4 regions of the Glutamicibacter sp. FR1 genome follow, and region 1 is predicted to be linked to each of the others. Evidence: riboswitches for the same ligand, from Rfam matches in the RefSeq annotation. Region 1 holds a riboswitch; each other region holds the start of a gene.
The links. Region 1 has a riboswitch for S-adenosylmethionine ahead of ACLQ8T_RS13975 (OsmC family protein). Riboswitches for the same ligand answer to the same signal wherever they lie in the genome.
Positions count from the first base shown of each region.

Region 2: linked by a shared signal. The riboswitch ahead of ACLQ8T_RS01275 (O-acetylhomoserine aminocarboxypropyltransferase/cysteine synthase family protein) and the one ahead of ACLQ8T_RS13975 (OsmC family protein) in region 1 are both predicted to bind S-adenosylmethionine.
Region 3: linked by a shared signal. The riboswitch ahead of ACLQ8T_RS03270 (O-acetylhomoserine aminocarboxypropyltransferase/cysteine synthase family protein) and the one ahead of ACLQ8T_RS13975 (OsmC family protein) in region 1 are both predicted to bind S-adenosylmethionine.
Region 4: linked by a shared signal. The riboswitch ahead of ACLQ8T_RS01350 (ABC transporter substrate-binding protein) and the one ahead of ACLQ8T_RS13975 (OsmC family protein) in region 1 are both predicted to bind S-adenosylmethionine.

Region 1 covers NZ_CP178602.1:2,904,050-2,911,196, reverse strand. Annotated here, with positions in the region: gene ACLQ8T_RS13985 (L-lactate permease) at 1-630, shown strand, start outside; gene ACLQ8T_RS13980 (FadR/GntR family transcriptional regulator) at 655-1,362, shown strand; gene ACLQ8T_RS13975 (OsmC family protein) at 1,453-1,998, opposite strand; SAM riboswitch class IV at 2,030-2,151, opposite strand; gene ACLQ8T_RS13970 (DEAD/DEAH box helicase) at 2,292-5,507, shown strand; gene ACLQ8T_RS13965 (MarR family winged helix-turn-helix transcriptional regulator) at 5,571-6,014, opposite strand; gene ACLQ8T_RS13960 (dioxygenase) at 6,259-7,056, shown strand.
Region 2 covers NZ_CP178602.1:240,600-247,746, reverse strand. Annotated here, with positions in the region: gene ACLQ8T_RS01290 (methylated-DNA--[protein]-cysteine S-methyltransferase) at 1-340, opposite strand, end outside; gene ACLQ8T_RS01285 (RNA polymerase sigma factor) at 322-819, opposite strand; gene ACLQ8T_RS01280 (histidine phosphatase family protein) at 935-1,495, opposite strand; SAM riboswitch class I at 1,606-1,717, shown strand; gene ACLQ8T_RS01275 (O-acetylhomoserine aminocarboxypropyltransferase/cysteine synthase family protein) at 1,816-3,189, shown strand; gene ACLQ8T_RS01270 (CoA-binding protein) at 3,189-3,683, shown strand; gene ACLQ8T_RS01265 (DeoR/GlpR family DNA-binding transcription regulator) at 3,997-4,773, shown strand; gene ACLQ8T_RS01260 (1-phosphofructokinase family hexose kinase) at 4,770-5,750, shown strand; gene ACLQ8T_RS01255 (fructose-specific PTS transporter subunit EIIC) at 5,747-7,147, shown strand, end outside.
Region 3 covers NZ_CP178602.1:671,259-678,405, reverse strand. Annotated here, with positions in the region: gene ACLQ8T_RS03280 (hypothetical protein) at 729-1,052, opposite strand; gene ACLQ8T_RS03275 (cystathionine gamma-synthase) at 1,237-2,442, opposite strand; gene ACLQ8T_RS03270 (O-acetylhomoserine aminocarboxypropyltransferase/cysteine synthase family protein) at 2,439-3,746, opposite strand; SAM riboswitch class I at 3,833-3,923, opposite strand; gene ACLQ8T_RS03265 (LysR family transcriptional regulator) at 4,156-5,097, opposite strand; gene ACLQ8T_RS03260 (DUF1852 domain-containing protein) at 5,220-6,212, shown strand; gene ACLQ8T_RS03255 (methionine synthase) at 6,231-7,147, shown strand, end outside.
Region 4 covers NZ_CP178602.1:260,054-267,200, reverse strand. Annotated here, with positions in the region: gene ACLQ8T_RS01355 (ABC transporter permease) at 1-544, opposite strand, end outside; gene ACLQ8T_RS01350 (ABC transporter substrate-binding protein) at 556-2,187, opposite strand; SAM riboswitch class I at 2,312-2,403, opposite strand; gene ACLQ8T_RS01345 (SDR family oxidoreductase) at 2,691-3,554, shown strand; gene ggt (gamma-glutamyltransferase) at 3,771-5,594, shown strand; gene ACLQ8T_RS01335 (LLM class flavin-dependent oxidoreductase) at 5,676-7,079, opposite strand; gene ACLQ8T_RS01330 (acyl-CoA dehydrogenase family protein) at 7,138-7,147, opposite strand, start outside.

The DNA of each region.
Region 1 (7,147 bases):
AACGCCGAAGGCGAAGCGGTCACCTCCACCATCTACAACTTCCAGTGGCTGTCCTCCCCGGGCACCCTGCTGCTGATCACCGGCCTGATCGTGGCCCTGGTCTACTCGAAGAACGACGGCAACGGCGAATACAAGATGACCTTCGCCGAGGGCGTCGCCGAAATCGGCAAGACCATCTACAACATGCGCTTCGCGGCACTGACCATCCTGTCGGTTCTGGGCTTGGCCTACGTGATGAACCTGTCCGGCCAGACCATCACCGTTGGCACCTGGCTGGCGGGAACCGGCGCGTTCTTCGCCTTCCTCTCGCCAATCCTGGGCTGGATCGGCACCGCGGTGACCGGCTCGGACACCTCGGCCAACGCGCTGTTCGCCAAGCTGCAGCAGACCGCCGGCGTCAATGCCGGCATCGATCCGACCCTGCTGGTTGCCGCCAACACCTCCGGCGGCGTGGTCGGCAAGCTGATCTCGCCGCAGAACCTGGCCATCGCCGCCACTTCGGTGAAGATGGAAGGCCAGGAATCGGTGATCCTGAAGAAGGTTGCCGGTTGGTCCGTAGGCATGCTGCTGGTGCTGTGCTGCTTGGTTTACCTGCAGTCCACCCCGGTACTGTCCTGGATGCTGCCGTAGCCCTGACCGGCTAAAATAGATCCGATGTCAATGAATCCAGCTCCGCGTGCGTACCAGATCGTTCTCCAGGCAATTGAAGAAGATCTGCGTACAGAGAAGCTATCCGTAGGGGACCAGCTTCCCGGCGAGCGTGCGCTCGCGGAGCGGCATGGGATTTCGCGGGCTTCGGTCCGCGATGCCATCCGCATCCTTGATGTGATGGGCATTATCAAGACGTCTACCGGCTCCGGGCCCAACTCCGGAGCGGTGATCATCTCCAACCCCTCGGCCGGCATTTCGCAGGCCTTGCGGCTGCACTTGGCGGCCAAGGGCATCAACGTCCGCGAGATCGTCGAGTCGCGCATCCTGCTGGAAACCTGGGCCGCGCAAATGAACCCCCGCGACCCGGTTTACGCCCAGCAGGTCATCGACCGCACCGCGGTGCTGATCATGCGCATGGATGATCCGCAGCTTTCGCGCGAAGCCTTCCACCGCATTGATGCCGAATTCCATGTGCGCCTGGCATCCATGGCAGGAAATTCGGTGGTGGAATCGATGATGGAATCGCTGCGCAATTCGATCAGCGACTACGTCTCCGACTCGGTGCCCAGCGACGAGGCCTGGCAGCCGGTGGTGCGCGTGCTGCGCCGCCAGCACAAGGCCATCCACCACGCTTTTGCGACGAATCAGCGTGAACGGGCAGCCCAGCTGCTCGAAGAGCACATCAACTGGTTCTACTCGCAGACGCGGTAAGGATAAGCAAGAATTCAGCACGCGCATGGCGCCCCGCATAACGGTTCGGAAATTTTCCGATCCGGCCCCGGGGCGCCATTGCCGTATTTGCTAGCTGGCGATGCTCACCGCGGTTGTCACCGGTACCGGGTTGGCGAACAGGTCCAGTACCGGGCAGTGGGCATCCACTGCCTGGCGCAGTTCTTCATAGCGTTCGGCCGATTCGGGGCCGGAGATCTGGATATCCAGTTCTACCGATGAGAAGCCCGGGCGGATGGACTTGTCGATGCCGAAGAGGCCACGGACATCGAGGTGGCCGTTGGCCTGGATCTTGACCTCATCCACCTGGATGCCGAGGTTCTGCGCGTACAAGCGGTAGACCACAACCTGGCAGGAGATCAGCGCGCCGAGCGCATATTCCACCGGACTTGCCGCGACATCATTGCCACCCAGGGCAGCTGGCTCGTCGACCTGGAAGGTGTGCTTCCCGGAGACAATGTTGCTGGCTACCGAATCGAAACCCTCGCCCTGAACGGTAAAGGTCAATTTGGCGCTTTGCGGGGCCGCCGAGATGCGTTCGCCCCAGCCCTTGCCTGCTTCCTGCAGGCGCTGTGCGCGGTCTTCGGACACGGTCAGGGTAGATGCTGCATTAGACATGAGGAATTGATCCCCTTTCTGGCGCAAGGGGCGCCATCGCTTACGCACCTTGGCGTTCAAGATGCGTCGAATCTTCACCTGGGGCACCCCGCACAATGACGCAGGAGGGTTGCCGTCCGCTCAGCCAGGGCTCAAAGAGCGGAACTCGTGATTCTGTAGTTCTTTTCTATCGGCTGCGGTGCCAGCGTGTAAAGGGCAGGGGTAACTTTTCGTCATCGGGCATCTTGTCTGGCTGCTCGCTAAGATGGAATCGAGCTCTCGGGCACCCACTGCACGAACAATGAACGGCGAGTATGGAATTCCAGCTGACACTTTCTGCGGCCCAGACCTTGGTGACCGAATCCGAATACAATCTGGGCCAGTTCCTCTGCGATTCCGGAAAAGTGGAGATCGTCCACCGGGACATGAAGCCGGGATTTTCCCGCATTTCCGCAATGGTGCTGCGCGAATCGGTGATGGCCGAACTGCAAATCAACCGCGGCAATATCAGCTTCACCAGCTTCTGCAGCAAGCATCCGGGCGTTCAATCCTGCGAGGATGTCGCCGCCTTGCTCATTGAAGTCACCACCGAAGAGGACCAGGGCTTCTTCGTCTCCGACTCCGGCGCGGACCCTTTCGCATGGAAACGCAACAGCAAGCCGCAGTGGGAACGAACCCTTGACCGTCTGCTTCCAGCAATTCCAGATGAGCAACTGGTTGACGAGGAACCGCTGGGATTGATCCTTAAAGTGGTCAGCGAACCCCGCTACGGCGGCGCGGACGCGCTGACCTTGCAGGCGCGGCCGGCGCGCCGAGGCACCAAGAGCCCTTGGGTCCAGACCGGAGTCAGCTGGCGCAACGTCGCCTTCGATGAGCGCTTCTCCAAGAAGCAGCGCCGAGCGGTCGTTGAACTGGACCGATTGCGCGAACACGTGGAACAGAACACCTACCGGCATTCATGGGATCCCAAGGACTGGATCTCGCTGATGGATCTGCCTGGCCAAGACCTGCTGGATGCCTTCGAGGCCCTGCGCGACGCCGGAGTGCAGATCGTCAACGGCGGTTCCGCTGCCAAGCTCCCGGTGGAATTCAGTGCGCAACCTGCCATGGCCCACGTGGATGTGCGCCGCACTGAGCAGGGCCTGCGCATGGAAGGCAAGCTGCGTGGGCCGCACGAAGAGCACCACCACCTCTTGCCGATCGGTACGCCGCCGACCCTGCTGGCCTACGCTACCAGCCCGTTGCCGAAGGCCAAGGAACTCGGCTTGGCGCAGTTCGCTGAACCGGTCACGAAGGAACTGGCGGCGTTCATCGAATCCGGTGCGCACATCGTTCCGGATGGAGCCATCGATCTTTTCGAGACCCAGCATGTGGACCGATTGCGCTTGATGGCGCCGCTGAAGAGCGAAAATGGCAGCTACCGCATCCCGGTACCCGCGCGGCCCAGCCTCAAGCTGTCCTTGGAGAGCATCCAAACCCCGCTGACCGTGCGCTATTCCTGGGAGTACTCCACCAAGGGACCTCGCCAGCATGCCGTGGAAAAGGATATTGCCGCTTCGGTGCAGGACAAGCTCGGCGAGCTGGGTTCGCTGGGGAAGCTGACCTCATCAGGTATTTTCCCGCCGAAGGAATTCAGTACTTCTGAATCCATCGACTTTCTGGTCCACGCACTGCCACTGCTGGAAGAGCATCCCGATGTCATCATCGAGGAGCAGAACCGGCTGCCCAAGTACCGGATCAGCGATGCCCCGGCCACCGTCAGCGTCGAAGCGGGTGAAAGCACGGGGGACTGGTTCGACCTGTCCGTGGAAGTGCTCCTCGGCGAGATCAAGGTGCCGTTCGCGCTGTTGCTCGAAGCACTGACCAAGCAAGATGAATACCTCATCCTCGATGACCTGACGGTGATCCCGATTGATGGTGCGGACTTTGCCCAGCTGCGCCAGCTGATCTCCGAAGCCGGGGAGCTGGGCACGGTGCAGGGCGATACGATTCGCATCCACAAGTTGAGCATCGACTGGTGGCAGGAACTGGTGGATCTGGGAATTATCGAAGCCCAGCACAACCAGTGGCTGCAGACCATGAAGGCTTTGCAAGGCGGCGAAGAGATGAAGCCTGTTGAGCTCTCGGATACCTTCAATGCGCAGTTGCGCCCCTACCAGAGCCGTGGGCTGTCCTGGCTGGACTTCTTGCGCTCCCATGGCCTGGGCGGGGTCCTCGCCGATGACATGGGCCTGGGCAAAACCGTGCAGCTGCTGGCCTGCCTGGAACAGGCACGCGTTGAAGATCCCAGCCAGAAGTTCCTGGTGCTTGCCCCTACTTCGGTGGTGGGCAACTGGATCAACGAGGCTCAGCGTTTTGCCCCGCAGATGAGCGTCACTGGCATTACCTCTACGGCAAAGAAGAGCGGGCAGGATTTGGCTGCGCAGATCGGTGATGCGCAGCTGGTGGTGACCAGCTATACGATCTTCCGCTTGGCCTATGAGGATTTCGAGGCTGCCGGTTTCAACGTGATGATCATGGACGAGGCCCAGCAGCTGAAGAACCACGCGTCCAAGGGCTACAAGCAGGCCCGGCAGCTGCCGGTGCCGTGCAAATTCGTGGTCACGGGCACGCCCATGGAGAACAACCTCACGGAACTGTGGGCGTTGGTCTCGCTGGCCGCACCTGGCCTGCTGGGTGGTGCGAAGTCCTTCAAGGACAACTACCAGAAGCCAATCGTCGACGGGGACCAGGAACGGATGGAACGCTTGAAGAACCGTCTGCGACCGTTCGTGCTGCGCCGCACTAAGGAACAGGTCGTTCCCGAGCTGCCGGCAAAGACCGAACAGGTCCTGGAAGTCGAGCTGGAGCCAGGGCACCGGAAAGCCTATGACCGCCGCTTCCAGCGCGTGCGGCAAGAAGTGCTGGGCCTGGTTGGCGATGTTGATTCGAATCGGTTCCAGATTCTCCAGTCGCTGACCTTGCTGCGTCAGCTGGCTTTGGATCCCTCGCTGGTAGGCGAAGGCAATGCGCCCAGCGCGAAGCTGGAAATGCTGCGCGAGCTCATGGGGGATGCGGTTTCCGAAGGACACAAGATCCTGGTCTTCAGCCAATTCACCAGCTTCCTGTCCAGGGCACGCGACGTCGCCGAGGAGCTGGGCATTGAGCACGGTTACCTTGATGGCTCCACCAGTGGACCCAAGCGCAAGGAACTGATTGACGGTTTCAGCGAGGGGGATTTCCCGGTCTTCTTCATCTCGCTGAAGTCCGGTGGATTCGGCATCAACCTTACCTCAGCGGACTATTGCATCCTGCTTGACCCGTGGTGGAACCCCCAGGCCGAAGCACAGGCGATTGACCGTGCTCATCGCATCGGTCAGACCCGGCCCGTCTATGTGTACCGTTTGGTAGCCAAGGACACCATCGAATCCAAGGTGCTCGCGCTGCAGGCCAAGAAGACTCAGCTGTTCAACGATGTCTTGGGCGACACCGCCGAGGGAGCACAGAGCGCTGCGCTTAATGCCGATGATTTCTTGGCATTGATGGATTGATGTGCAAAAAGCTGAAGCCTTGGAAACCAGATGGTTTCCAAGGCTTCAGTTGCTTGTGGGGCATTAGAGTATCTCGTCAAAGCTGTGGTTGAGGCGATGCAGGAGATCTCCGAAGTTCTTCAGTTCGGATACTTCCCATTCCTTGAGCTGGCGGCGCAGTTCCTCACGCAACGTGTTGCCGCTCGAACGCCATTTTTCCTTGGCAATATCTGTTGCCGAGACCAGCTGGGCCCGGCCATCGGCAGGATCCTGGGTACGAGTGACGAGGTCCAAGGACTCAAGGTGCTGCACGAGGCGCGAAATGGTTGCCTTGTCCAAGCGCAGCTTCTCTGCGAGCGCCCCCTGCTGTTGCGCCTCATCACGGATGACCACTGCAAGCAAGCGGTACCCCGGGTCCTGCAGATCCGGATGGATGATCTTGGCACGACGGATCAGCATTTGGCGGGCACGCAATAAGATGGCGGTGAATTCTTCTTCGACCGTCTGCATCAATTCTTCTTCTTGCATAGAAACCATTCTAAAGTTCAACGGCCAATAAGTCTGATATTGGACTCCGTAGCCGTACTAATCCGAAGCGTGAAAAAAGGGACACACTAGCTGAACGTCATTCAGTGCCCGGAAAAGACGAGGTCGGCAAAATCGTCTGCGATTGTCGTTCTTCTGGGGGCGATCATGGATTCAGTAACAATGCCAGTAGAGGGGCCGAATAATAAAACTTGACGCTTCAACTAACGATTGCTAACTTTGAATCATGACTCAGCGATCCGACACACCTCCCGTCTTGTTCCTTAGCCATGGTGCGCCTCCATTGGCCGACGACCAGCGCTGGACCGGCGAACTAGCCGAATGGTCGGGCGCTTTCGAGAAGCCCAAAGATATTCTGATGATCTCCGCGCACTGGGAAAATGCGCCCGTGACACTGAGCGCCACCCGTCAGAAGAATGAACTGGTCTACGACTTCTGGGGTTTCCCGCAAAAGTACTACGACGTGCGTTACGACGCCCCGATGGCACCGGACCTGGCTAATGAAGTCGAGCGCCTCACTTCGGCCTACGGCCACCATGTGGAACGCGATGAGACCCGCGGTTTGGACCATGGAGCCTACGTGCCACTGAAGGAAATGTTCCCGGAAGCCGATATCCCGGTGGTGCAGATGTCCATGCCAACGCTGGATCCCTCGGGGCTTTTCGATTTGGGCAAGTCCTTGGCCCCCCTGCGGGATCGGGGAACCCTGATCGTCGGCTCCGGATTCACTACGCACAACCTCAAGTGGTTCAACCCGGCCGGCGGAGCGGATGCGGCCCCTCCTTCGGCCTCCAGCGAGTTCGACCACTGGGCCGAAGAATCCATGGCCCGCGGCGACGTGGACTCCATCCTCGACTTCCTCCACAAGGCTCCGGCAGCGCGCGAAGCGCATCCGCGTTCGGAGCACTGGGCTCCGCTGTATGTTGCACTGGGGGCGGCGTACGCCTCGGGAGGCATCGATGCCAAGACCGCAATTGACGGTTTTTGGTATGGCCTGTCCAAGCGCTCCTGGACCCTGAGCTAGTCGCTGCATGAAGCTTGACCGGCAGGAAGTGCGGCACCGCAAGGTGCCGCACTTCCTGCATTTAAACAGCTTCATCGAGGTGAAAGGCATG
Region 2 (7,147 bases), 740 kb from region 1:
CGAAACTGTGCCGTGTGCCCGCGAAGTACTCATCGAGCTGCCGGGCGGTCCCATCCAGGCTCGACTTGTCGCGCAGGATGCGCGGGCTGAGCTTTTCCGAGAGCAGCTCAAGTATGCGGTCATGGCCCTCGGACTCGAATGCCACCCGCACCAGCCCGGCATCGCTGCTGGCCAGCAGCAATGAACCCACTGGGCTGTCGACCACCCGATAGGCGACATCGACAAGTTCAAGCGCCCGGGCTTTTTCAGCGAGCTGGCCTTGCAGCGCGTCGAGGGTTTGCATTTCAGCGGCCGTCGCCTGCTGCTGATAATTTTTTTCGTTCATGGCTGCTCCCGCCATAGTTCCTGGTCGTCGAGCCGGACCCGCAGGTTCTTGATCCCGTCGGCACCGGCCCTGCGGGCAGCGGCTTCGCTGCCCGAAAGGATTTCGGCAATTTGCGCGTAGCTCATCCCGCCGAGGTACCGATAGGCCACGACCTGCCTTTGCTTGCCGGGAAGCTGATTCACCTCGTGCCAGAGCTGCAGATTGTCCAACTGCAGATCCGGCCGGTTCTTCCCGGACGCGGGACTGTCCACGTCCTGGCCGATGAGGATCTCCGGCTTATGCTTGCGCAACTCGTCAATGGCCTTGTTCCGGGCAATGCGCACCAGCCACGCCAGGACATTGGCATCATCTGGCAGCTGCGGGTACGCCTTGAGCGCGGCGAGGAAGGTTTCGGACCAGGCATCTTGCGCGCGGTGCTCATCCAGCAGAGCGCGGCAAACACGCAGGACGTTCAGTCCATAGTCTTGGACTATCCGCTCGAATGGTGCTTGCATGCCTCTCCTGGGATTTCGCGACCTGCTGGCCCCTCACCGTGTAAACGCAACGGCCACCTGTTCTGTGAGGTGCGAATGAAGAATTTTTTCATTCACCCCGCTGCCGCACGGATTCCTAGAATGCCACCAGGTCAGATTCACCGGCGAGCTGCTCGAGCCGGGCCAAATCCACGTCGATAATCTCTCCATTCTCCACGCCTTGGGCTTGCCTGGTTCCTGCCAAGGCGTCGCGAATGGTGCGCATGGTGGCGCCATGGCTGACAATCATGATCTTGCGCCCGGCATGCTTGCTGGCTAGGCCCATCAGCGCCGGCACCGCGCGGTTCAAGATGTGCGCACGCGGCTCAACCTGCTCTGCGGCGGCAGCCGATTCCTCGTCGCTGACTTCCGCCATGATCCGGCCTTCCAGCGGGCCGAAACCGCGTTCGATGAGTTCCGGAACTGCGTTGCCCGTCGCTGCCCCGATCTGCTGGGCGATCAGGACGGCAGTTTCCTGGGCACGCACCAAGGGGGATGCCAGAATCAGCGAAAAGTCTTGGCCGATGAGCTTGCGCCCGACCTCGCGAGCTTGCTCGCGTCCGGTTTCGTTCAGCGGGATGTCGGTTTGCCCCTGCAGTCGGCCTGCAAGGTTCCAATCGGTCTGCCCGTGTCGAACCAGTACCAGCGAAGTATCCATGGCTCCAGCCTACCGGTGCCATAGATGTCGAAGAATCTCCGATCACAGGCCCGATACGCAACGTTACGACTCATAGTTGGGTCACGAACGGTCATGTTGCGAAGATTATTACACCATCCCGAGCGGCTGAGAGATCTGGTTCGATGACGCCGCAGCAACCTGCCACATCCGGTGGTTACGGTGCTACCGCCAGAAACGATGCAGCCGCTTACCCGTTGGAGAACGGCAGGAAGCGACATTGATTCCGGGATTCCTGCCTCGATCGCGGCCCGCCCTGCGGTGCACGTGAAACCCCCGTCGACAAGGAGTCGCAAGCCACCATGGCAGATCACAAGTTTGGATTCCGCACCCGCGCCCTGCATGCCGGAGGCACCCCCGATGCCGAGCATGGCTCACGCGCAGTGCCCATCTACCAGACCACGTCGTTCGTGTTCAAAGACGCTGACGATGCGGCCAACCTCTTTGCCCTGCAGAAGTACGGCAACATCTACTCGCGCATCGGCAACCCGACCGTGGCGGCCTTCGAAGAGCGCATGGCTTCGCTGGAAGGCGGCATCGGCGCGGTAGCCACCGGATCGGGCATGGCCGCGGAATTCGTCACCTTCGCGGCGCTGGCCCAGGCCGGCGACCACATTGTCGCCTCCTCGAAGCTCTACGGCGGCACCATCACCCAGCTGGATGTCTCGCTGCGCCGCTTCGGCGTGGACACCACCTTCATCGACTCCAACGATCCGGCCGACTTCGAAGCCGCAATCCAGGAGAACACCAAGGCCGTCTACACCGAGGTGGTGGCCAACCCGTCCGGCGACATCGCCGACCTGAAGGGCCTGGCCGAAGTCGCGCACCGCCACAACATCCCGCTGGTCGTGGACTCGACGCTCACTCCCCCATACATCCTTCGCCCCATCGAGCACGGCGCGGACATCGTGATCCACTCGGCCACCAAGTTCATCGGCGGGCACGGCACCACCCTGGGCGGCGTGGTCATCGAGTCGGGCAAGTTCAACTGGGGCAACGGCAAGTTCCCCACCATGACCGAACCGGTAGCCAGCTACGGCAACGTCTCCTGGTGGGACAACTTCGGCGAATACGGCTTCCTGACCAAGCTGCGCAGCGAGCAGCTGCGCGACTTCGGACCGTCGCTTCCGGCCCAGTCGGCATTCCAGCTGCTGCAGGGTCTGGAGACCCTTCCGCAGCGCATGGACAACCACCTGTCCAACGCCAAGCAGGTCGCCGCCTGGCTGGAATCCGATGAGCGCGTGACCTACGTGAACTACGCAGGCCTGGATTCCCATCCGCAGCACGAGCAGGCCAAGGAGCTGCTGCCCCTGGGCGTCGGCTCGGTCTTCAGCTTCGGAGTGAAGGGCGGACGCGAAGCCGGCGCCAAGTTCATCGAGGCGCTGCAGCTGGCCAGCCACCTGGCCAACATCGGCGATGCCCGCACCCTGGTGCTGCACCCTGCCTCCACCACGCACCAGCAGCTGAGCGCCGAGCAGCTGGTCTCCGCTGGCGTGCCAGAAGATCTGATCCGCTTGTCGGTGGGCCTGGAAGACGTCGAAGACATCCTCTGGGATCTGGACCAAGCGCTGGCCGCTTCGCAGGAAGCTGCCGCCGGTTCTGCCGCGCAGTTCGAAGCACCGGCTTATGACGGTTCCGCCTGCGCCTTGCCAACCGCTTCGAAGGGAGCAAACTAATGACTGCAGTTGAAACCACCTGGGAAGGCCCGGGAGCCGCGCAGCGCCTGGAGATCCTGAGCGAGACGAAGACCATCGCCATTGTCGGCGCTTCGAACAAGCCGTCACGTGCCAGCTACTTCGTGGCCACCTACCTGCTCTCCTCCTCACGGTACAAGGTGTACTTCATCAACCCGGTACTCGACGAGATCCTGGGCCAGCCGGTGTACAAGTCGCTCGCCGATCTTCCGGAGACCCCGGATCTGGTGGAGGTCTTCCGCAAGCATGATGACCTGCCCGGCGTGCTGGACGAGGCCCTGGCCGTGGGCGCGAAGACCCTGTGGCTGCAACTGGGTTCCTGGCACGAGGAAGTGGCCCATCGCGCCGAGGCCGCGGGCATGAACGTGGTCATGGACCGCTGCGTGAAGATCGAGCACGCCCGCTTTCATGGCGGTTTGCGCCTGGCCGGATTCAACACCGGCGTGATTTCCTCGAAGCGACAGGTCCTCGCCTAGGAAGTCCGGAGCTCCACATAATGGGTGCATGCAGCATTCCGCTGCATGCACCCATTACGTGTTCGGAACAGGTCCAGAGTTTCCGTGCAGGCCGACGGACTGGGCTTGTCCCGCGGCTCATTCGACAGGAACGTACAGTTCACCTGCGCAATCATGCGCGATGCAATTTCCTCGCCTCCCCCGAAACCCACTTAAAACCAAATAAAACCAAGAATTCCCTAGATTTTCACTTGACGATGTCACGCAATCGGGCATAAAGTCATGGAAACACAGATCAATGTGTTGCAGGTCATGAGGAATTGCGGAGGCAAGAATGTTCGCCGAAGAACGACACCGGCTGATCGTTGGGCAGCTCGAAGCTGACGGGAAAGTAACCGTCGCCGAGCTCGCGCAGCGCTTCGACATTACCCGGGAAACCGTGCGGCGGGATCTGGCCCAGCTGGAGTCCGAGAACTACCTTCGCCGCGTCCATGGCGGAGCGGTTGCCATCACCGAGGCGAGCACTCGCGAGGAAAGCTACGTGGTGCGCACCGCCATCCATTCCGAGTCCAAGGCCCGCATCGCCCAGCGCGCACTGAGCCTGCTGCCGGTCTCCGACGCCTCGGTTGTCATCGACGCGGGAACCACCACGGAAATCCTGGCCGAGCGCATGCTCAAAAGCGCCGCGGGCAACGGCCTGGTGGTCCTCACCCATGCCCTGCCCATCGCCGCTGCCCTGGTCCACAGCCCGGATATCGCCTTGGAGCTGATCGGCGGGCGGGTCCGCGGCATCACCGGCGCCTCCAGCGGAGCGCGCACCGTGCAGGAATATTCCCAGTACCGGGCGGACATCGCCTTCATCGGCACCAACGGGCTGCATGCAGGATTCGGCCTGAGCACCCCGGACCCGCTGGAAGCCGCCGTCAAACGCGCCCTGGTCGCCAGCGCCCGCCGCGTGGTGCTGCTGGCCGACGGATCCAAATTCGACCAGGAAACCCTGGTCTGCTTTGCCCGGCTTGAAGACATCGACGCCCTGGTCACCGACCAGCAGCCCGGCGAGCAGCTCGCTGCCGCGCTGGAAGCGGCGGATGTCGAGGTGGTGATCGCATGATCATCACGCTCACCGCCAACCCGGCACTGGACAAGACCATCGAGCTGGGCGAGCCGCTGGCCCCCGGCGCCGTGCAGCGCGCAGTGGCCAGCCATGTCCAGGCTGCAGGCAAAGGCGTGAACGTCTCGCGCGCCATCGCCGCGGCCGGCGGCGCCACCCTGGCCGTGCTGCCCGGAGCCAGCACCGACCCGCTGATCACCGCGCTGGCCCACGACCAGCTGGCTCACCGGAACCTGCCGATCGCCGAAGCGCTGCGCACCAACACCACCCTGACCGAGCCCGATGGCACCACCACCAAGATCAATGAACCAGGTCCCGCCCTTGATGCCCAGCAGCTGGCCGAGCTCGGCGAGCTGGTCGCCGAAGCGGCCACCGGCGCCAGCTGGCTGGTGATGGCCGGCTCGCTGCCGCCGGGAGTTCCCGCCGGCTTCTATGCGCAGCTGACCGCAACACTGCGAGCGGCACTGGGCTCAAAGTGCCCGAAGATCGCCGTGGACACTTCCGGCGCACCGCTGCTCGAGCTCTTTGCCCACGGCCAGCAGCATATCCCTGACCTGGTCAAGCCCAACGCCGAGGAACTGGCGCAGCTGGCTGGCGGCTACAGCGAAGCGGCACTGGAAGGCTCCATCGAGCTGGCCGCCAGCTGCGCGCAGCAGTTGCTGGACCGGGGCGCCGGCGCGGTGCTGGCCACGCTCGGGGCACAGGGCGCGCTGCTGGTCACCAAGACCGGAGCCTGGCACGGAACGCACACCCCAATTACCCCGCGCAGCACGGTGGGGGCGGGCGATTCCTCGCTCGCCGGCTACCTGCTGGCCGATGCCGCTGGGGCCAGCGCCCCTGAACGGCTGAGAAACGCCGTCGCCTACGGAGCTGCGGCAACGCAGCTGCCTGGCTCCACCATCCCGACAGAATCCGATCTCACCGCTGGCGCCGTAACCGTCAGCGAACTTACCTCAACGCAAGGAACCGAGTCATGAGTGAACTAATCACCGCAGAGCTCGTGCTGCTCGACGCCGACCTAGGCAACAGCACGAGCGAGGTCATCGAGAAGCTGGCCCTGCTGGTGGCCAACCAGGGGCGCGCCACTGATGCCGCCGCACTGGCCGCCGATGCCAAGGCCCGCGAAGCCAAGACCGCGACCGGGGTGCCCGGCGGCATCGCCATCCCGCACTGCCGTTCGGCAGCGGTCACCGAGCCGACCCTGGCCATGGTCCGGCTGGCCCCGCCGGTGGACTTCGGCGCGAAGGACGGCGAAGCCGACCTGGTGTTCTTCATTGCCGCCCCGGACGGCGCCGACCAGGACCACCTCAAGCTGCTCTCCAAGCTGGCCCGCGCGCTGGTGAAGAAGCCGTTCACCGCTTCGCTGCGCGAAGCAGGCAGCGAAGCCGAGATCGTCGAGCTGATCCGCGCGGTTATCTCAGACGCCCCGGCGGTCTCCCTCCCCGACGCTGCCCCGGCTGCCAGCCCCGCCGCGCCGGCCGCCCCGGCCGTTGCCACGAAGAAGATCATCGCGGTCACCGCCTGCCCCACCGGCATCGCGCACACCTACATGGCAGCCGATTCACTGGCCCAGGCCGCCGGCGAAATGGGTGTCGACTTCGCGGTGGAAACCCAGGGCTCCTCGGGTTCCACCCCGCTGGATCCGGCGGTCATCGAAGCCGCCGACGCAGTGATTTTCGCGGTGGACGTGGATGTGCGCGACCGCGGCCGCTTTGCGGGCAAGCCGGTGATCCAGGTTCCGGTCAAGCGCGGCATCGACGAGCCGGAAAAGCTGATCAATGACGCCATCGCCGCCTCCCAAGATCCCCAGGCACGCCGCGTTCCCGGGAGTGCCGCCGCATCCAGCGAAGAATCCGCCGGCAGCGAATCCTTCGGTGCAGGCCTGAAGCGCGCACTGCTCACCGGCGTCTCCTACATGATCCCGTTCGTCGCCGGCGGCGGCCTGCTCATCGCGCTGGGCTTCCTGCTCGGCGGATACGCCATCACCGATGTAGCAGACCAATACTTGACCGAGAATACGCTGTTCAACTTGCCGGAAGCCGGCTTGCTTGCCTACCTCGGTGCGGTGGCGTTCAAGATCGGCGGACTGTCCATGGGCTTCCTGGTCCCAGCGCTGGCCGGTTACATCGCCTACGCCTACGCCGACCGTCCGGGCATCGCCCCGGGCTTCACCGCGGGTGCCGTGGCCGGCTTCATGGGAGCCGGATTCATTGGCGGCATCGTCGGCGGTATCATCGCCGGCCTGGCCTGCCGCTGGATCAATTCCTGGACCGTGCCGCGCTGGCTGCGCGGGCTGATGCCAGTGGTCATCGTGCCGTTGCTTGGTTCCATTATCGCTTCGGGCTTGATGTTCCTGTTCCTCGGCGGTCCGATC
Region 3 (7,147 bases), 1.2 Mb from region 1:
CGAAATGTCGTGCCGCGGGCATGCGCGTGCGGACTGCGGACAAGTCTATTTATCTGCTCCCACTGGCAACCACACCTCGCAGGTGGCGATGCTGAGGTTCTGGGCCCGATCGGGCACAGTGGCAGTGGATGCCACGAGTCAATGCAATGCCAACGGAGCCCGATGCTATGGCTCATTCCTCGACCCACACGGTCCGGAGCAGGCGTTAAATACGCTAGCCCGGCTCGTCACACCTCCGGAGGACTGCCGGGCCTACTTTCGAACGCTACTGCCTTCGACAATCTCATTATGGCAACTCGACCCGAGCAGAGTCCACACAGGGTACTTACCTCGTCACGACACCGGACTACCGCCGGATTCGGACACTCCTCGTTGGGCCCATCTTCCACGAGTAGTAGTCCCGCTGAACCTGCTCAGCCGCAGGGAAGCAACAACAGAGAATAACCCGTGTGATCGCACGGCGATACCATCTCGAAAACGGTCGTTCTCTTGCTCTCCCAGACATTTCCAGTGCGACCTAAGAGGCCAATAGCGGGGCGGTACGGTGACCCTCCTGCTGACAACCAAGCACGTGGCCGTCAGCTCTTGGAACACTTGATTTCTATTGGTAGCCAATCGTCCAGTATCGCGTCGCCAAGTGTAAGAATTCCAGATTCTGGAATAGCCCGATCAAATATTGGTGCGGGGTTCCGCCGCCTTTGGATTGCGGCGCCAACCCAATTGCTTTGCTAAACCAGACGGTCGCTTGCCGAATAGGCGTTCTGGTTCCTACTGGCGGCACGCTGCGGGGCACCTGCCATCTTGACCAGCCCTGCAACAATAAGCACGTCCAACGCCACTAGCATCAGCACGGAACCGTGCGCTGCCAACCACATCATTTCGGAATTCGGAAGCATCTGGCCCGGGTCCACACTGGATTCCGATTCCATGTGGCCGATTGCGGTGCTGTCGGCAATCTTCCACAGAACAAAGAAGGCCAGCACCGAGATGTTCAAACCAAGCATGGCCACTACGCCCACGATGCCGAATGCTTTCATTGGAATTTGCGACACGTTTGGCTCCCCGGGATGCAGTCTTCATTCTGGACCACCGATCACGGTGACCGGAGATCTTCACTTCCAGAACCCAGTATTCCCTGCCTGACGTACGCCGCAGGTGCGAATCGCTGAGTGACACCGACGTTAAACGCCCGCGCGGGCCTTCCTGTGTGGAAGGCCCGCGTGCTGCGACGGCAGGTCAGGCGGTAGCCAGGCTGCGGTGCTGGATGCTGTCGGCCTCGGAAGCCTTCGCGGCTGCGGCCAGCCCGCGTTCCAGATCGGCAATCAGGTCCTCGGGCTCCTCGATGCCTACCGAGAGGCGGACCAAGTTGGCCGGGATCTCCAGCGGGGTGCCGATCAGCGAAGCGTGGGTCATTTCGCGCGGATAGCAGACCAGGGATTCCACCCCGCCCAGGGACACCGAGAGCTGGAAGTATTCCATGGACTCGGCGAAGGCGCGGGCCGCGGCCTCGTCGGCCAGCTGCAGCGAGAGGATGCCGCCGAAACCGCGCTGCTGGCGGGCGGCCAGCTCGTGGCCCGGATGGCTTTCCAGCCCGGGATAGTAGACGCGGGCAACCTCGGTGCGGTCATCGAGCCAGCGGGCCAGGGTGGATGCGGTGGCGCAGTGGCGTTCCATGCGCAGGCCCAGGGTCTTCAGCCCGCGGGCGGCCAGGTAGGAGTCCTGCGGACCGGAGACCGCTCCCCCGGCGAACTGCTGGTAGCCGACGGCTTCGGCCAGCGCTTGGCCACGGTGCAGGTGGTCGGCCACGATGACCGCGCCGCCGAGAACGTCGGAGTGCCCCCCAATGTACTTGGTGGTCGAGTGCACCACCGCGTGCGCTCCGAAGTCCAGCGGCCGCTGCAGGTACGGGGTGGCGAAGGTGTTGTCCACCACCAGCAGGGCGCCGTGCTCGGCGGCGATGGCGGCCCAGCCGGCCAGGTCGGCGATGCCCAGCAGCGGGTTGGACGGGGTCTCCACCCAGAGCAGCGCGGTGTTCGGGCGCAGCGCGGCGCGCACCGCATCCAGGTTGGTGATGTCCACCGCCGAGGAGCTGATCCCCCATTTGCCGTGCAGCTTGGAGATCAGCCGGTTGGTGCCGCCGTAGCCGTCGGCACCGAGGATGATGTGGTCGCCGGGCTCAAGCACCGCGCGCAGCAACGCATCTTCGGCCGCGATGCCCGAGGCGAAGGCGAATCCAGCGGCGCCGCCTTCCAGCGCGGAGAGCTGGGATTCGAAGCCGTTGCGGGTCGGGTTGGAGCCGCGGGAGTATTCGTGCCCGGAACGCAGCACGTTAATACCGTCTTGGATGAAGGTGCTGGTCTGGTAGATCGGCGGGACGACCGCTCCGGTGTGCGGATCCTTGTGCTGGCCGGCGTGCACAGCGAGGGTGTTGAAGCCGCTCATGCGAAGCTCACTTCCTTGGTGTCGGCGGTGGTCGCGGCCAGCGCGAGATCCAGCGACTGGGTGATGTCTGCGAGCAGGTCGGCGGGGTCTTCCAGCCCGACCGACAGGCGCAGGGTGGAGGTGTTCAGGCCCGCGGCGGCCAGTTGCTGCTCCGAGAGCCGGCAGTGCGTCATGGTCGCCGGGTGGGAGACCATGGTGCGGGTGTCCCCCACATTCGCGGCCAGGGAAATCAGCTTGAGCCCGTCGATCACCGGGGAAACCAGGGATGGGTGGGCCAGCTCGATGGCCAGCACGCAGCCGGTGCCCTTCGGCGCCAGCGTCCGGGCCAGCTCGTGACTGGAGTGCTCGGGCAGCGCGGGGTGGTGGATGGCGGCAATGCCCGGATACTCGGCCAGCGCATCGATCAGCCTGGCGACGCTGCGCTGCACGTGGGCCGCGCGCACCGGCAGGGTCTCGATGCCTGCAAGGATGCCCTGGGCGCTGGCCGGTGCGAGGGTCGGGCCCAGATCGTGCAGGAACTTGGAACGAACCAGCATCGCATAGGCCGCCGGCCCGTGGCGTTCAAGCAGCGAAGTGCCATTCAGCCGCTCGCGCGGGGCGGCAATCTGCGGCCAGCGAGAGGAATCGGAGAAGTCGAAGGTTCCCGAATCCACCACTACCCCGCCAAGCACCGAGCCGTGCCCGGCCAGCCCCTTGGTGGCCGAGTGCACCACGATGTCCGCGCCGAGTTCCAGCGGGCGCACATTCAGCGGGGTGGCCAGGGTGTTGTCCACCACCACCGGGATGTTGCGCTCGTGCGCGATGGCCGCAATGGCCGGGATATCGGCCACGGTGCACAGCGGATTGGAAACGGATTCGAAGAAGAACGCCCGGGTGTCCGACTCGATGGCAGCTTCCCAGGCGGCAGGATCAGCCTGGTCGACAAAGCTGACGCGGATCCCGAAGTCGGCGAAGGTGTCGGTGAACAGGTCCACGGTGCCGCCGTAGAGCGAGGAGGAGGCCACGATGTGCTTGGGCCCCTGGGTCAGGGCCAGCAGGGACAGGGCGACGGCGGACTGGCCGGTGGCGGTGGCTACCGCCTGGGCCCCGCCTTCCAGTGCTGCCACACGCTGTTCAAGGATCGAGACGGTGGGATTGCCGGTGCGCGAGTAGGTGAAGCCGGCCTGGCGCAGCGCGAACTTCTCGATCGCTTCGGCATGCGACTGGAATTGGTAGGCTGCGGAATTGTGCAGTGGCGGCAGCATTGGGCGGAAGTCTCCGCTCGGGCGGTATCCTGCGTGGACCGCGTCGGTTCCTTGGCTCATAGCTCCTCCTCGATTCTCTGCGAGGGAGTGCACCGATTGGCATCGTGCGGCGGCACGAAGCACAGCGCGAAAACGCGTTCGGAACTGCTCCATCGTTCCTGGCATTAGCACCTTTCGGTTTCCCGATGGTTGCTGCGACGTCAACGAGCCAGATCTCTTAGTCGCTCTTGATGGTTTGTTGTTCTTCCATGGTTGGCCATGGGCTGCGAGGGGTGCAAGCGCTATCGGGCGGCCGGCTTCATACAAGGCCGCCAAGCTTCATATGTCGTGCACTTGTCATGATGACGCGGTGGCTGGCGCCACTTTATGACGCACCAAAATGAGAAAAACCCCGAGACTTTCAAGGTTTTTCTGGAAGTTTATGACGATGGAGCGGCACTCGATGACCGAGAGTTACGCTGTTGGCGGCTCAGCCGAGCACTTCCACCCCGAAGCTGGCCACCACTGCGCGGACTTCTTGCAGGTAGCGCTGAGCCTGGTCGGTGAGCGGGATCGCGGCATGATCGATCCAGCCGATCTCGATGCGCTCATCGATGTCCAGCGGGATGGCAACGATGGATGGATCCAGCTCGTCGCTGATGATGCCGGTGGAGATCGTGTACCCGCCCAGGCCGATCATCAGGTTGAAGATGGTCGCACGGTCCGAGACTTGGATTTCCCGCTGGCTGGAGCGTGTGGAGAGCACTTCCTCGGCGAAGTAGAACGAGTTGTTCGCGCCTTGATCGAAGGTCAGCCGAGGCAGGTTTTCGAGGTCTTCGAGGGTGACCTGGTCACGGGTGGCCAGCGGGTTGCTGCGCGATACGAAGATGTGCGGGTCGGCGAGGAACAGCGGGTGGAACACCAGGCGGGATTCGCGCAGCAGCTTGTCGATGACTTTCCGGTTGAAGTCGTTGCGGTAGAGGATCCCGATATCGCTGCGCAGGGTTCGCACGTCCTCGATAATTTCCTCGGTGCGCGTCTCGCGGAGCGAAAACTGGTACTCCTCGGCCCCGCTGGCCTGGACCATCCGGACAAAGGCATCCACCGCAAAGGAGTAGTGCTGGGTGGAGACGCCCAGCAGCCGCCGCGCGGCGGGGCGGCCGAGGTAGCGGTGCTCAAGAAGCTCCACCTGCTCGAGCACCTGCCGGGCGTAGCCGAGGAATTCTGCGCCTTCAGCAGTGAGCGTCACTCCCCTGGCCGAGCGCATCAGCAAGGTGCGTCCCACCCGGGATTCGAGTTCCTTCATCGCCGCCGACATGCTGGGCTGCGCGACGTAGATGAGGTCGGCGGCAGCCGAGATCGACCCCTCGGAGGCGACCGCCACAAAGTAGCGCAGCTGCTGGAGCGTCAATCCATTCGAAACCTGAACCATAGTTTGAGTCTATATGAATCCATAGTTATATCGAGTTACCTGATATCAAGAATCACCCTGCATGATTGACGCAACGACTTCCCCTCGGCCTGTCCAGGCCTCCCAAATACAGATTGGCCATCATGGCAGACGCATTAAATTTCAGCATTAGCACCACAAGATTCGACGAGAATTACTCCCCTTCTGCGAATTCTCGAACCACGACAAACTTCGCCAATTTGGCGCGCGGAGAGCGTCGCGAAGAGAACCTTCGCAATGCCCTGACGATGATCAACCGCCGTTTCAATTCCCTGGCTCACTGGGACAATCCCCAAGGTGACCGCTATACACTGGAATTGGAAATCATTTCCGCAAATGTACATTTTTCTGCCAATAATACCGATCAGGAATTTCCTCTTTTAGAAGTGCTTGAAACCACGATCGTGGATAAACTCACGGGTACCCGGTCCCAGGGCATGGTCGGCAATAATTTTTCTTCCTATGTCCGCGATTACGACTTCAGCGTGGTGCTCCCAGCATCGTGTAATGACAGCGGAGCCCCGGTGCTTCCGGAGGATTTTGGCGATCTCCATGGGCAGCTCTTCCAGCATTTCTTGAACTCACAGGCGTACCGTGAGCGTTTTGCCCAGCTGCCGGTGGTCTGCATCAGCGTCTCGACTTCCAAGACCTATTTCCGCACCGGCAACAGCCATCCAGTGCTTGGTTTGGAATACCAGCAGGATGAAAATTCCTTGACCGACGCGTACTTCGGAAAAATGGGTTTGAGCGTGCGCTACTTCATGCCACCAGGCGCTGTTGCCCCGCTGGCTTTCTACTTCCGCGGCGACCTGCTCAACGATTACACGAATCTGCAGTTGATCAGCCTGATCAGCACCATGGAGACGTTCCAGAAGATCTACCGCCCGGAGATCTACAACGCCAATTCGGCGGCACCGGCTGTGTACCACCCGAGCCTTGGCGCCGAAGATTTCTCCCCCACTCGCGTCTTTTATGACCGCGAAGAACGAACTCAGTTGGGCAAGATCCAAGGCAAGTTCACCGAAGAGCATTTCATCATCCCGAATCGCCAACTGCTCGATCAGTGGTCCGCTTCCTGCCCGGCACCCGTCGCCTAAGATTCCGAAAGATAACTCATGACTTCCCCGCTTATCCCCACGTCGATTGTCGGTAGCCTGCCCAAGCCTTCATGGCTTGCCGAACCTGAAAAGCTTTGGTCCCCTTGGAAGCTTGAAGGCGAGCAATTGCGCGAAGGCAAGCAAGACGCCATGCGCGCTGCGGTCCTCGAACAGGCCCAGCGCGGCATCGACATCATTGCCGATGGCGAGCAGTCGCGCCAGCATTTTGTCACCACGTTCATTGAGCACCTGAGCGGTGTTGATTTTGAAAAGCGTGAGACGGTGCGCATCCGCAACCGTTACGACGCGAGCGTGCCTACCGTCGTCGGTGCCGTTGAACGTGAAAAGCCGGTATTCGTTCAGGACGCAAAGTTCCTGCGTTCCTGCACCGACAAGCAGATCAAGTGGACGTTACCTGGCCCGATGACCATGGTGGACACCTTGTACGATGCTCACTACCGCAGCCGGGAAAAGCTGGCGTGGGAATTCGCGACCATCCTGAACCAGGAAGCCCGCGAGCTCGAGGCCGCCGGAGTGGATATCATCCAGTTCGACGAGCCTGCCTTCAACGTCTTTTTTGATGAGGTGGCCGACTGGGGCATCGCTTCCCTGGAGCGCGCCTGCGAGGGGCTCAAAGCCGAGACCGTGGTCCACATCTGCTTTGGCTACGGCATCAAGGCGAATAATGACTGGAAAGCGACTCTCGGTGCCCAGTGGCGCCACTACGAGAAGTCCTTCCCGCTGTTGCAGGCTTCCTCCATCGATACCGTTTCGCTGGAATCCCACCACTCGAATGTCCCGCTGGAGGTCGTCGAAATGGTGCGCGGCAAGCGAGTGATGCTTGGAGCCATCGACGTGGCCAATGACGCTGTGGAAACTCCCGAGGAAGTGGCGCAGACCCTGCGCAAAGCTCTCGAATATGTCGATGCGGACAA
Region 4 (7,147 bases), 760 kb from region 1:
GCACGAAGATTGGCACCGCCAACGACATGAACGATCCATCCGGGAACAGCGACATCACGCCGAGCTGCACGGCCAACAGCTGCAAGAGCAGCAGCCCCAACCAGAAAACAGGTATCGAAACCATCAAAGGTGGCAGGTTCAGCAGCGCCTTGCGCAACTTCCCGCCTCTGGCCAAGCTCGCAGCCGACGCGATAATCAGGGCGAATACCACCGAAAGAACGAATGCACTACCAGCCAGAACCAAGGTGGATCCAGCGACTTCCCCGATGCGCGTCGCCACTTCCGAACCATTGGATAACGAATATCCAAGATCCCCGCGAAGCAGCCCGAGCAACTGCGAGAAGTACTGCACGAAGAGCGGCTGGTCGTATCCGTAGTATGCCTTCATCTGGGCAATGGTGGCCGGATCCACCGCCGAGTCAGTGCTCAGGAAGATCGTGACCGGGTCATTCGGCAAGGATTGCACGGCAATGAAAACCGCTGTGTAGGCAAGCCAGATGACCAGAAGCGCCTGTCCCAGTCGTTTTACGATGTAAGTGCCCATGGATTTGGTTCCTAGCCTTCGCTCTTCCAAGCACCTTGGAAGATGGGCGCGGTACCGGAAGTGAACTCGACGTTCGCCGAGCTATTGGCGCCATAGACCTGGACTTCGTCCCAAAGAACCAGCGTCAGGGCCTTGTCCAGCACCAGGGCACGCTGTTCCTCTTCGACCAGCTTCAGGTGTTCCTCATCGGTGGCCGCCGACTGCTCTTTGATGAAAAGCTTGTTCAGTTCAGGATCAGCGCGAAGGGTCTGGTTGTTGTTCGCAGGTGCATAGACCGGGCCCAGTCCGCCGTACGCAAACTGGCGAGTTCCGAAGAACTCCACCTTGTCGTCGACAAGTGCGTTGGTCAGGAAAGTATTGTCTGCCGCGCGGTTGATCAGCTGGACACCAATCTCGCGCCATTGCTGTTCAATCAGTTCGAACGCTGGCTTAATGACTACGGAGTTATTGGAGGTGGAAACCGTGACTTCCAGTTTCTTCCCGTTCTTCTCCCGAATGCCATCTGCGCCCGGCTTCCATCCGGCCTCGTCCAATAACTGCTTGGCCTTTTCCGGGTTATAGGCCAATTCAGCTGACAGGTCTACAAACCCTGGTGCCTTGTGGTTGAGGATCGATCCCGAGATGACATAGCTATCCGAGAGAACGGTGTCTTTGATTGCCTGGCGGTCGATTGCAACCTGCAGTGCCTGGCGGACTTTGACGTCTTCCAGCTTTCCCGAGCCAATGCGCACGGCCGCGTGGTTGGTGGTCAGGTCCACCCCTTCGGCGGCATAAACCTTGCCGCCACTGGAGGCCAGCACCTGTTCATCTACCGGCTGCAATCCTCGGACGAGATCCACCTGCCCGGACTGGGCGGCGCCGGCACGGCTAGCGACCTCTGGAAGGTACTTGATAACCAGGGTATCCAGATAGGCATCACCCTGGTTCGGCGCAGTTTCTGGCGCCCAGGCGTAGTCATCCCGGCTGCTGAAAACGACTTCTTCATCAGGCTTTTCCGATTCGAAGACGAATGGGCCGGAACCAACAATCTTGGAGATCGAAGACTGCGCGGCATTGTCCAGTTCAAGGGTCTTCGGGGACACCAAACCAGCAGTTACGGAGGAAGTCGACCTAAGGAAATTGGCATCTGGCCGCTTGAGCGTGACCTTGACCTTGTTGTCCCCTACGACCTCTGCCGACTTATAGGCAGCAAAGTCAACGTTTGGCGCAATCTGGGCAGACTTGATTCCCTTTCCAAGGGCGTCCAGGTTCAGCTTCACAGCCTCAGCATCCAGCGTGGAGCCGTCTGAGAAAGTGACACCGTCGCGAATGGTGAAGGTGAACTCCGTCTGGTCTTCATTAGCTTCGAATTCGCTGGCGATCCAGCCAACCAGTTTGCCGGCTTCCACATCGTAGTAGGTCAGGCGATCAAGCACTGAGTTCAGAACATTCGCTTTCTCATAGAAGCGTGCTGCCTGAGTCTGCCAATTGTTGATAGGGGTAACTTCAGCGAAGGTGAAGGTGCCACCTTCAACCGGAGTCCCTGGATCGGCTGCTGCTTGCGCTGCGCCCGTCTTGGTGGCGTTGCCTCCGCAAGCGGTGAGCGACAAGCCCAGAACGGCAAGAATCGCAGTGGTCTTCAGTCCAAAATGTGCTGTACGCATGATTTCAAATGTCCTCTCGGTTGGTGACCCGAGGATTACGCCTAGATTCGCTGCACGTTCTGCCATGATTTGTGGGAATACTCTTGGCGAGTTTCTCCCCGCAGACCGCCGTGAAAATTAGCAATCTCCATCGGTCCTGGCCTTAGCACCGCTCCCGTTCACGGGTGGTTGCTGCGACTTCAACGAGCCAGGTCTCTCGGTCGCTCTGGATGGGGTGTCCGGCTGTACCGGCCGAACAATTCAAGTCTGCAACCCGTGAATTCAGCAGACAAGCGTTACGTAAGGAGCGGTCATGAAGTCACACAAAGCATCCTGAAATGCCCGATGTTCGTCATACTGGGCGTCACGAAAACCCTTTCATGCGTCATATGACTTTCCATGACGGCAGGTTTGGGCAGATCCGCAGAAATCCTTGCTTATGCTGGATTTCCGATTGAAGGTTTGGGGAATTACCCCACCCGCTAGCCGGTTGTAGCAGATGCAAGAACTTACGAGAGGACCTCATGAAGATCGCAATTACCGGAGCCACCGGACAGCTGGGAAAACTCGTCATCGATGCACTGCTGGAGCGCGGGGCCGATCCCGCGCAGCTGATTGCCATCGGCCGTTCGGAAGAAAAACTGGCCCCGCTGGCAGGCAAGGGCTTGGAAACCCGCGTTGCCGATTACAACGTCCAGCCAGATCTGGTTTCCGCGCTTGAAGGCGTCGACAAGCTGCTGCTGATCTCCTCCAGCGAGGTAGGCCAGCGCGTCGCCCAGCATGAGAACATCATCAACGCCGCCAAGCAGGTGGACGTCTCGCTGATCGCCTACACGTCAATTGCCAACGCGATGACCGGCGGCATGGAGCTCGCCGAGGAGCACATCGCCACCGAGCGGTTGCTGGCTGGATCAGGCATCGGCTACGTGCTGCTGCGCAACGGCTGGTACATCGAAAACTACACCGACCAGCTCATGGGCTACCTCAATAGCGGCGTAATCCTCGGTGCCGCGGGCGAGGGCAGAATCAGCGCTGCCGCCCGTGCCGATTTCGCGGAGGCAGCCGCGGCGGTGCTGCTGTCCGATGAAGAGCAGAACGGCAAGATCTACGAGTTGGGCAGCGACAAGCCATTCACCCTCGCCCAGCTTGCTGGCGCTGTCGGCGCCGCCGCTGGCCAGGACGTCGCCTACCAGGAAATGGATCCCGAACAGCTGGAAAAGATCTACGCTGACGCCGGAGTCCCCGGACCCTTCGCGCACATCCTCGTCGATACCGACGTGCGCATTCGCGAAGGAGCACTGGAGGTTGGAACCGGCGACCTGGCCAAGCTGATCGGCCGCGCTCCAGCGTCCCTGGGCAAGGTCATCAAGGACAACCTGGACAAGTAGCACCCTCTCATCAAGGGTCCAACGGGCAGGCACTCGCGGCAGTCGTTGCCGCGGTGCCTGCCCTTCAGCATTTAAGCTTCATAACCGCGAATATTCGCTCGACAAGGGGAAATTTAACACCCAGATAGATAGTGCCGCGTGTCACAAGCTCGCCGGGAGAGCCCGCTCCCGTAAATTTGCGCATACTTCATCCCCACCTGAAGAGGAGATCAAAGTATGCCACGAGCACGTTTGAGGCCAGTTGCCTGCGCTGCAGCCATCGCCTTGGGCCTGGGAGCTTTCTCGGCTGTCTCGGCGAGTGCGGATCCACGCCACACCGAAAAGGTCCCGACTGCCATCGGAACCGGAGGCGCGGTGTCATCGGTGGACCCGGAGGCCACCGCCGCCGGTATCGAGGTCCTGCGCAAGGGAGGCAACGCCGTGGATGCGGCTGTGGCCACCGCGGCGGCCCTCGGCGTCACCGAACCCTACAGCGCCGGCATTGGCGGTGGCGGATACTTCCTCTACTACGATGCGCAGTCGGGAAAGGTCAGCACGATCGATGGTCGCGAAACCGCCCCGGCAGGCATGGCCAATGACGCATTCATTGATCCCGAAACCGGCGAGCCGTACAACTTCACCCCGGAACTGGTTACCAGCGGCGTGGCAGTAGGCGTGCCCGGAACCTTGGCCACATGGCAACGCGCCCTGGACAATTGGGGTTCGCAGAACCTGAAGCAGGTCTTGCGCCCGGCAACCAAAATCGCTTCCCGCGGCTTTGCCATTGATGAGACCTTCCGCGAGCAGACCTTGGATAACAAGGAACGGTTCGCCGCGTTCCCTGCCACGAGCGAATTGTTCTTGCCCGGCGGGGATGCTCCCCAGGTCGGGACCATCTTCAAGAATCCGGATCTGGCGGACACCTATCGGATGCTGGCCAAGCAAGGCCTCGATGGGTTCTATGCGGGAGACTTGGCCGCCGAGATCGCCCACACGGTGCAGGCACCGCCAAAGAGCGCAGATACCGGCCTCCCGGTTCCCGCGGGGCAGTTGTCCACCGCCGATCTGGCCGGCTACGAAGTGGTTGAGCAGGAACCCACGCAAGTGGATTACCGGGGCTACGATGTCTTCGGCATGGCTCCATCTTCCAGCGGAGGAACCACCATCGGCGAATCGCTGAACGTCCTGGGCCAGTTCGACGTGGCGGCCATGGACGAAGCCGATGCGTTGCACCATTATTTCGAGGCAACTGCTCTTGCCTACGCTGATCGCGGCAAATTCGTCGGCGACCCGGCTTTCGCCAACGTCCCGACCCGCACCCTGACCGACAAGTTGTTCGGTGCGGAGCGGGCGTGCGTCATCGACCCGGACCAGGCCGCGGCCAAGCCGGTCGCTCCGGGCGATATCGAGAACTATGATGGCCAGTGCCCGGCTGCCACCAGCGAGCCGGTTGAAGAGCGGGACACGGAAAACATCTCCACCACCCACCTGTCGGTGGTGGATCGCTGGGGCAACGTCGTTTCCTACACGTTGACCATCGAGCAGACCGGAGGCTCGGGCATGGTGGTTCCGGGCCGCGGATTCCTGCTGAACAACGAGCTGACCGATTTCTCCACGGTCTACGATCCGCAGGATCCGAACCGCATTGAGCCGGGCAAGCGCCCGCGCTCATCGATGGCGCCCACCATTGTCCTGCAGGACGGCGAACCGGTGCTGGCCATCGGTTCCCCGGGCGGTTCAACCATCATCACCACGGTGCTGCAGACCCTGGTGAACCGCATCGACTTGGGCATGAGCATCAGCGAAGCCATCGCCGCGCCGCGGGCTTCGCAGCGCAATACTGCCGCGGTCACCGCCGAACCCGAGTTCATCGAAGCCTATGGTCCTGCGCTTGAGGCCTTCGGCCACAAGCTCACGCCAGCTGGCGATTCCTTCACCCCGCAGGCTGAAATCGGCGCCGTCGAAGCGGTGGAGATCGCGGCCGATGGCACGCTCACGGCAGCGGCCGAGCCCACCAGGCGCGGCGGCGGTTCGGCCATGGTGCTGGAGCCGATCAAGTAGGCACGCAGTGAAAACGGCGGCCTGCGGCAACATTCTTGCGAAGTTGCCGCAGGCCGCCGATTGCGCTATCTAGCCTGATGCTCAGGCCTGCGCGGCCATCCGGTTGGCGATCTTGAACTGGGCTGCACGGTGGGTGTCCTTCACCCGGTCGCCGGCGCCGAACAGCTTGTTGCGCAACGTGCCCTCGGTGTACTCGGTCTTGTAGACGCCACGGGCCTGCAGCTCAGGCACCACGTACTCGACGATGTCCTCGAAGGTGCCAGGAGTGACAGCGTAGGCGAGGTTGAAGCCGTCCACGTCGGTGTATTCCACCCAGTCGATGAGCTTCTCGGCAACCTCGGCACCCGAACCGACGGAAACCGGGCCGAAGCCGCCTACGCCGATCCATTCGGCCAGCTGGCGGATGGTCCATGGCTTTCCGGTATCGCCGCTGGCCTTCTTGAAGGTTTCCACCGAGGACTGGATGGCGTTGGACTTCACGTCATCGCCAATGACATCGTCCGGTCCGTACACGGACATGTCGATGCCGGTCCAGCCCGACAGCAGCGCCAGCGAGCCCTCGGTATCCACGTAGGAGCGGTAGTCCTCGAACTTCGCCTGGGCCAGTTCCGAGGTTTCGGCGGTGATGATGGTCTGCATGGCGAAGACCTTGACGTCGTAGCGGCCGCGGCCAGCCGCTTGGGCAGCGTCGCGGATCTTGGTGACAGCTTCCTTGAGCAGTTCGCGGGTTGGGCAGGTGACGAAGATGGCTTCGGCGTTCGACGCGGCGAATTCGGTGCCGCGCTTGGAGGCACCCGCCTGGTAGATCACCGGGGTGCGCTGCTTCGACGGCTCGGTGATCGCGATGCCCGGGACCTTGAAGTACTTGCCTTCGTGCTCAATCGGGTGCACCTTGGACGGATCGGTGTAGATGCCGGTTTCCTTGTTGTTCTGCACCGCGTCGTCTTCCCACGAGCCTTCGAGCAGCTTGTAGACCACTTCGAGGTACTCATCTGCGTGGTTGTAGCGCTCGTCGTGCTCCATCTGATCTCCCTGGCCCATATTGCGAGCAGCCGATGGCAGGTACCCGGTGACCACGTTCCAGCCGACGCGGCCGTTGGTCAGGTGGTCCAGGGTGGCCAGGCGGCGGGCGAAGGCGTAGGGGTGCTCATAGGCGGTACCCGCGGTGACGCCGAAGCCGAGGTTCTCGGTCACGGCGGCCATGGCCGAGACCAGCATCATCGGGTCGTTGACCGGCGCCTGGGCGCCGGAGGTCAGCGGGGTGATGTTGTTGCCCTTGTACACGTCGTAGGTGCCCAGCACATCGGCGAGGAACAGGCCGTCGAACTTGCCCTTCTCCAGCACCTTGGCCATATGCGTCCAGTAGCCCAGGGTGTTGTAGGTCGAGGCCTTGTCCTCCGGGTGGCGCCACAGGCCTGGCGACTGGTGCACCACGCAGTTCATGTCGAATGCGTTGAATAGGATCTCGCGCCTGTTCTCGCTCATGCCTTTGCCCCCATTAGGTCGATATTCATGGAAAGTTCCTGGTTTGCGACGCGGGCTCTCAGGCCCGC